DNA from 2 places in the Nonomuraea sp. bgisy101 genome. Region 2 is predicted to be linked to the other one. Evidence: riboswitches for the same ligand, from Rfam matches in the RefSeq annotation. Region 2 holds a riboswitch; the other holds the start of a gene.

Region 1 (3,674 bases), on a different contig from region 2:
GCAGCCCGGTTCTGTCGATCTTGGCGCGCAGGGCGGTCCACTCGGGCGAGTCGCCGGCGCCGTAGTGGTCCGGGTGCAGGACGCCCTGCGCCGCCCTGGTGTCGCCGTAGGAGGGGTGACGCCCGCGCTCGACGGCGAGGTCGGCGGAGGTGTCGTAGGCGGCCAGCGCGATCTCCTCGGCGATGCGCGTGGACAGCGCGAGCGCCTCGGCCGAGTCGAACGGCAGGCGCAGCGAGAAGAACACGTCGGCCAGGCCCATCACGCCGAGCCCGATCGGCCTCCATCGCAGGTTGGCGGTCTCGGCCTCGGGCGTCGGGTAGAAGCCCAGGTCGATCGTCTTGTCCAGGAAGCGCACCGCGGTCCTGACGGTGGCGCGCAGCCGTACCCAGTCCATGGTGCCGCCCGCCAGGTGGGCGGCCAGGTTGATCGAGCCCAGGTTGCAGACGGCGGTCTCGCCGTCGCTGGTCACCTCGAGGATCTCGGTGCAGAGGTTGGACAGGTGGATGACGTTCTCCGGGCGCGCGGTCTGGTTGGAGGCGCGGTTGGCGGCGTCCTTGAAGGTCATCCAGCCGTTGCCGGTCTGCGCGAGCGTGCGCATCATCCGGCCGTAGAGCGTGCGCGCGGGGATCTGACGGGTGTGCAGGCCCGCCGCCTCCGCGGCCCGGTAGGCCTCGTCGAACGCCTCGCCGTACAGGTCGGTCAGGTGCGGCACCTGCTTGGGGTCGAACAGCGACCACGGCTGGTCGGCCTCGACGCGGCGCATGAACTCGTCGGGCACCCAGTTGGCGAGGTTGAGGTTGTGGGCACGGCGGGCCTCCTCGCCGGTGTTGTCACGCAGTTCGAGGAACTCCTCGATGTCGGCGTGCCAGGTCTCCAGGTAGACGCAGGCCGCGCCCTTGCGGCGGCCGCCCTGGTTGACGGCGGCCACGCTGGAGTCGAGCGTGCGCAGCCACGGGACGATGCCGTTGGAGTGGCCGTTCGTGCCGCGGATCAGCGAGCCGCGCGAGCGGACCCTGGTCCACGCGATGCCGATGCCGCCGGCGTACTTCGACAGCCTGGCGACCTGGCCGTAACGCTCGTAGATCCCTTCCAGCTCGTCGCGCGGCGAGTCGAGCAGGAAGCACGACGAGAGCTGGGGACGGCGGGAGCCGGAGTTGAACAGCGTGGGCGAGCTGGGCAGGTACGACAGCGTGGACATCAGCGCGTACAGCTCGGCGGCCTCGGCGACCGAGGCGGAAAGACCGCAGGCGACGCGCAGCAGGAAGTGCTGCGGGCGTTCGAGCACGCCGCGCGTCTCGGGGTGGCGCAGCAGGTAGCGGTCGTAGACGGTGCGCAGGCCGAAGTACTCGAACCTGTCGTCGGCGCTCTCGTCCACCAGCGCGTCGAGGGCGGCGGCGTTGGCCGCCACGAAGGCGGCCAGCCCGTCCTGGAGCAGACCCGCGGCGTGGGTGGCCACGATCGACTCGGAGAAGGTCCTCACGCCGTGCGCGGCGGCCTCGTCCGCGATCTGCTCGGCCAGCAGCCTGGCGGCGACCCTGGAGTTCTCCGGGTCGGCGATCACCCTGGCGGCGGCCTCCTCGATGGCCAGCCGGCGATCCACCTCTACGATCTGCGTCACGCTCTCTCCTCGCGAGCTCACCCCGTGAAGGCAGGCGAGAGCACGCGGGCACGCCGCGAGACCCCGCGGCCCTCCCTCGAGGCCTTGGACAGGTCACACCGCTGGCAGGTCTTCGGACTCGCGGGCGTACGTCAGCTTCCTACTGGCCGTCGCTTCCCAGGCCATGGGCCCAGTGCTTCGTGACGGCGGTCGTTCCCGCTCACCGCTGCGGGGCAGTGCCGGCATCTCACCGGCTTCCCTTTTGCTTCGCCCTGCTCGGGCGAACCAGCGACGACCAGGATCCTACATCTAGTGGCCGCGGACGCAACTACCCCAACAAGTTGTGTCGATCAGCCCCAGGTCCTTGAGCACTTCGCGGGTCCTGCCGGCCTCGGACCCGAGCCACGCGGCGAAGTCGTCGCCGCTGAGCGGGATCGGCTTCCACCCTCTGGCGCGGCAGGCGTCCAGCCACCGCGCGGACCGGGCGACCTCGTCGAGCACCTCGACCGCCCGGGCGCGATCGCGTTCGCTCATCTGCTTGGGCCCGAGCACCGCGCACCAGTCGGCGAAGTCGACCCTGACACCGGACTCCAGCAGGGTCGGCGCCTCGACGTCCTCGACCCGCTCGGCCGAGGAGACGGCCAGCGCCCTGAGACGCCCCTTGCCGAGGCGCTTGCGCCACTCGCCGAGCGGGCCCGCGGCGACGCCCACCCTGCCCGCCAGCAGCGCCTCGGCCGCATCGTCCGTGGTGGGGTAGCCCGCGTAGTCGAGCACCCTGGCGTCCGCGCCGAGACCGCGCGCGACCAGTCCGAACAGCAGGTGATCGGACTCTCCCTGCGGCCTGCCGCCCAGCACGGTGCCGCCGGGGTCGGCGACCAGCCGCCGCGCGAAGTCGTCGAACTCGCGAAAGACGGAGGCGTTGGAGACGACCAGGACCTCGACGTCGCCGACCAGCCTGGCCAGCGGGGTGCCCGTCTCCTTCACCCCGGCCATCTCGGCGGCCGCGATCGCGGGCAGGCCGGTCACCGTCAGCAGGGGCCCTCCCTCGGCCACGCCGTCGCGTTTGAACTGCCCCGCGAGCACCCGCGCGACGGGGACCCAGGCCTCCCCTCCCGGCACGACGGAGAAGCTCGGGGTCGGGCGCGTGGCCGTACCGCAGCCGGCCAGGCCCGCCATAGCGGCCAGCGCTCTCGCGACGAACTCCCGACGGCGCATGCGCAGGCCCCTCCCGTCGCCCCACCCCTCCGCTACTCCATGTTATTGGTCGGAGGCGGAGAGTCACACATCGGGGGCGGGCAGGTCCGCGGGCAGGGCGAGCAGGCGGATGTGCAGGGGCCGGGCCTGCTCAGGAGCGTCGGCGGCACGATGGCTGTACTTCTTCAGCAGCAGCATGTACTCCTCGAAGAAGTCCTCCAGCTCGCCCAGCGTCATCCGGCCGAGAGCGCGCGAGACCTTCACCCACGCGGGATCGGCCTGGTAGGCGGCGGGCAGGAGCTCCAGCAGGATCCCCTTGTCCTCCTCGAGCCCGATCCGGTGGAACTCGGCCAGCACCGGGCGGTCCTCGGGCGCGAGCTGCGCCGGATGGGGCAGCCTGATGTCTCCCGTCTCCGTCTTCCGCCACCACCGCTCACGCCCGGCCGACCGCTCGGGGATCTCCTCGATGAACCCGTACTTCTCCAGCTGGCGCAGGTGATAGCTGGTCGTGCCGGTCTTGGCGTCGAGCAGCGAGCCGAGCGTCGTGGACGTGGCGGGACCGTGCAGGCCCAGGTGACGGAGCATGGCGCGGCGCATCGGGTGGGCCAGGGCCTTCAGCTTGCCCGGGTCGTCCAGGACCCACGGCTCGTCATCCTTCATGACGAGCACCCTAGTCCTCCAGAAGGATTTCTGCAGACATGTCTTTGCCGATAACTCTCTGCAGAGTAGGTTCGGCAACATGAAGAGATTAGTGATCTCAGCGATGGCGCTGCTGGTGGCGCTGGCCGCACCGGCGGCGGCGCACGCCAGGCCGACGACCGGCGTACCGGCGACGGGGGCGCCGCCTGCCGTACCGGTGCCGGCCGATCTGACCACGACGGAA
Region 2 (3,674 bases):
GAGCTGTGGAGGCTCAGGGCGCAGGCCGATCGGTCCGCCCCCGCCGGTGATCTGGCCGGTCTCTTCGCCGAACTCGGCACGCGGGTGGGCGCGATCTACCAGGCGGAGTCGGCGGCCATCGCGGAGCTGGCGGCACTCGTGCGCTGACCGGGGCCTCTTCGTCCGCTGAGCCTGTCCGCGGGTGACGTCAGTACCTGACGCGAGTGGCGATGATCTGCATGGCGAACTCCTGCTCCTCCTGCGAGGGCTGCCTCGTCCAGGTCGTGCCCGGGGCCTGCTCGGCCAGCATCCGGCTCAGGGCGGCGCCGAGCACGTCCGAGGGCTTGGCGCCCTGCATCTGCGTCCGGGTGGCGGCGTAGCGGTCGAGCACCCTGGCGTAGTCGACGAGCAGCGTGTTCGTGTAGCGGCTCTTCTCGCCGTCGGCCCGGTTGAGCGCCTCGACGTACTCGGGCTCGGGCTCCTCGAGGACCGCCTTCACGACGTCGAGGCGATCGCGGATCGGCTCGCTCGTGGAAAGGTCGCTCGCCTGGTCGTACATGGCCTGGACGGACTCCGGCGTGTCGCCCGCGAGCACCACGACCATGCCGTAGCCGCTGTCCTCCTCGCCGTACCCGCCTTCGACGCCGTCCACGCCGGGCGCCGACAGGGCGTCGCTCATGGCGTCGCGGAAGCCGTACTTGTCCATGCCGTCGATCTCGCAGGGCAGCCAGTTCTCCCGCAGGTGGAGCACCCCGACGCTCTCGCGGGCGGCGGCCTGGCCGAACAGGTGGCGTACGGCGCCCGCAGGATCGCTCATCGCGGCGGGTCCCATCGCCTTGAAGCGGTCGGCCATGAGGTGCATGGAGATCAGCATCGGCGGGTGATAAAGGCTCAGCACCCCGTGCTCGCCGTGGATGAAGAACGAGCCCACCTCGTTGTCGTAGGCCCCGAGCCCCGCCATGAACGCGATCTCTTCCTCCTCGCTGAGCCGCAGTTCCCACCCCCAAAGGCGGTTGACCTCGAACTGGTCGAAGCTCTCCCCTCTGAGCGGGTCGCGGAAGCGCCACCACAGCGCGACTCCGACGACCACCGCGGCTACCACCCCGAGCGCGATCCACATGGTTCGAGCGCCTTCCTGTTCGGATGCACAGGCGCAGGACCATAACACGATCTTCACTGAGCTATGGGACGGTTTGTCAGAGTCCCGGTCGAGCCGGTGATCGCAGGTGTGCGAGCATGGTCGGCGTAGGCGACGGCGGATCGAGGAAGCCGGTGAGAGTCCGGCGCGGTCCCGCCACTGTGATCGGTGAGCGGATCCCAGCAGGCCACTGCCCGAGTCGGGTGGGAAGGCGGGGACGAGCGTCGAGCCGGGAGCCAGGAGACTCGCGCGGTCGCCTCCTCAGCGGATCGGGGCGGATCTCCCCGGGAGAGGGAGGTGGTCGGCGTGCCGTACCGGCTGCCTGTGCTGCCGGCGGTGATCGCCGGAGCGGTCGCCGACGTGTCCACGATCGGCGGCTTCTTCGAGATGGGAGTCGGGCCGATCGGGCCGGGGTGGCGGCCGCTCGCCGATCTGCCCGTGAGACACCGGATCGACGACGCCGCCGTACGCCTGGGAACCGGCGAGACCAGGGTGGCGGCCTCCCTGCTGTTCCAGGGACTGGCCGCCCGCCTGTGGTCGCCCGTTGTCGGCGTGGCGGTGGCGCACGGCCTGCTCGTCGACGTCGATCCGTCCCAGGTGCACTGGTACCCGACCCCCTCCGGTCCGCTGCCGCTGCGAGCTCAGCGCCTGACCGGACGGCGGGTCGTGGGCACCTCCCTCGCCGAGCCCCTGTACCGCGCCGTGGTGCCCGGGCTGCTGGAGCCGCTCGCCCAGGCCGTCCAGGAGATCGTGAAGATCGCGCCGGGGCTGCTGTGGGGCAACGCGGCCTCCGCCCTCGCAGGCGCCGTCCAGACCCTCACCCGCGGGCGCCCCGAGCTCGCGGGACGCGCCATCGCGCTCGGTCGCGAGTTGCTCGCGCTCGGCGTGCTGCGCGGGAGCGGGGAGCTGGTCGAGCCCGCTCCCGACCGGCCGTTCTTCGTCCGGCGCAGCTGCTGCCTCTACTACCGGGTGCCCGGCGGCGGCATGTGCGGGGACTGCGTCCTGCTCGATCAGATCACGCGCCGCGAGCAGTGGGCGCTGACCATGCGCAGGGGCGGAGGATCCTGATGAGCCACGCCGCCCCGCCGATCGTCACGACGGGAGGACGCGCCGCAGCAGATAGGTGTCCATGATCCAGCCCTTGCGCTCGCGGGCCTGCGCCCGCAGCTCCCGGATGCGGTCGGCGACCTCGGGCACCGGCCCCGACACGAGGATCTCGTCCGGCGTGCCGAGGTAGGCACCCCAGTAGATGTGGTACTCCGCACCCAGGTCGGCGAAGGCGCAGCGCGCGTCGAGCATGACGACGACGTCGTCGGCCGCGACGGGGCCCTCCTGGGCCAGGCGGCGGCCCGTCGTGATGTGCACGGGCCTGGCCACCCTCGTCAGGCTGGTGCGATGCCGGGCCGTCAGCGCGGACACACTGGTGATGCCCGCGACGACCTCGTACTCGAACGCGACCCCTCCCCGCTCGACGACCTCCTCGATCCCGGCCAGCGTGCTGTCGTAGAGCCCAGGGTCGCCCCAGACGAGGATCGCGCCGGTCTCGTCGTCGCCGAGCTCGTCCCGGATGAACGCCTCGTACAGGTCGGCCCGACGCGAGCGCCACTCCTCGACGGCGGCGGCGTAGGCGAGAGTGGTCCTGTCCCGCTCGGGGTCCCGGGCCTCCACCAGCCGGTACGGCTCGCGGGCGTGCTCCTTGATCATGTCCTGGCGGAGCCCGACCAGGTCGTGCTTGGCCTCGCCCTTGTCGAGGATGAAGAAGGCGTCGGTCCTGCCGATGGCCTTGACGGCCTGGAGGGTGAGATGGTCGGGGTCGCCGGCGCCGATGCCGATGATGAGGATTCGCTTCACCCGGGAAAGTCTGCCGCCTCGGCGAATGGCCGGGCTCGCCGGGCCTGACCGAGGACGGCTCGTAGCGCAAAGTCACCGTTCAGCGCCATTGAGTGACGAGATTGTGGTGGGATGGGCTCCGTGCGACCCCCGACGAGAGGCCACCCGCATGCCCCCGATCCGACGCGCAGTCGCGCCGCTCATCGCCGTCCTGCTCCTGAGCGGCTGTGGAGCCGCCACCGGCGCGGCGCGACCCGCCGGTGAGCCGGCCGCGGCGACGCCCACGCCGGCGCCGTTCCTGACCCCGACGCCCGGGACGGGAAGGCCGCTCGGCAAGCGGCCGGCCAGGGACGGGAGCACCGTCTCGCCCAGGCCGGCCAAGAAGGCCCGCATCCCGTCGCCGCGCCCGAAGGCCACGAGGACCGCGCGACCGGCGCACCCCGCGCTCCGGATCGGTGTTCGTCCCGGCTCCTTCTGCTCGCCGCAGGGAGCGTTCGGCAGGAGCGAGGCCGGGACCCTGATGCGCTGCACCGCCCGCGGAGGCGACCCTGCCAGATGGCGGAGGGGCTGAGCCCGCCGTTCGGAAGGTCAGGCGGGCGACGGCGCGAGCAGGCGGCGCGCGACCTCGGCCGGGTGGGTGAGCTGCGGATAGTGGCCCGCTCCCGCGATCTCCGTCACGGGACGGCCGACGGCGGACACCAGCGGATCGTCGGATCCCACGACGATC

The links. A riboswitch is a leader RNA that binds a small molecule or an ion and turns the genes downstream of it on or off. The one in region 2 is predicted to bind cobalamin.
Region 1: it holds a riboswitch for cobalamin, as region 2 does, so the genes downstream of both, AC3EO4_RS39515 (ribonucleoside-diphosphate reductase subunit alpha) here and AC3EO4_RS44635 ((2Fe-2S)-binding protein) in region 2, are expected to answer to the same signal.

What each region holds. Positions count from the first base shown of each region.
Region 1 is NZ_JBYITD010000027.1:131,178-134,851, reverse strand. Features, by position in the region: gene AC3EO4_RS39515 (ribonucleoside-diphosphate reductase subunit alpha) at 1-1,618, opposite strand, end outside; cobalamin riboswitch at 1,705-1,902, opposite strand; gene AC3EO4_RS39510 (Bug family tripartite tricarboxylate transporter substrate binding protein) at 1,907-2,812, opposite strand; gene AC3EO4_RS39505 (ArsR/SmtB family transcription factor) at 2,876-3,451, opposite strand; gene AC3EO4_RS39500 (alpha/beta hydrolase family protein) at 3,531-3,674, shown strand, end outside.
Region 2 is NZ_JBYITD010000035.1:88,697-92,370, forward strand. Features, by position in the region: gene AC3EO4_RS44625 (BtrH N-terminal domain-containing protein) at 1-147, shown strand, start outside; gene AC3EO4_RS44630 (hypothetical protein) at 188-1,099, opposite strand; cobalamin riboswitch at 1,197-1,382, shown strand; gene AC3EO4_RS44635 ((2Fe-2S)-binding protein) at 1,424-2,185, shown strand; gene cobF (precorrin-6A synthase (deacetylating)) at 2,210-2,968, opposite strand; gene AC3EO4_RS44645 (hypothetical protein) at 3,117-3,518, shown strand; gene AC3EO4_RS44650 (alpha/beta fold hydrolase) at 3,536-3,674, opposite strand, start outside.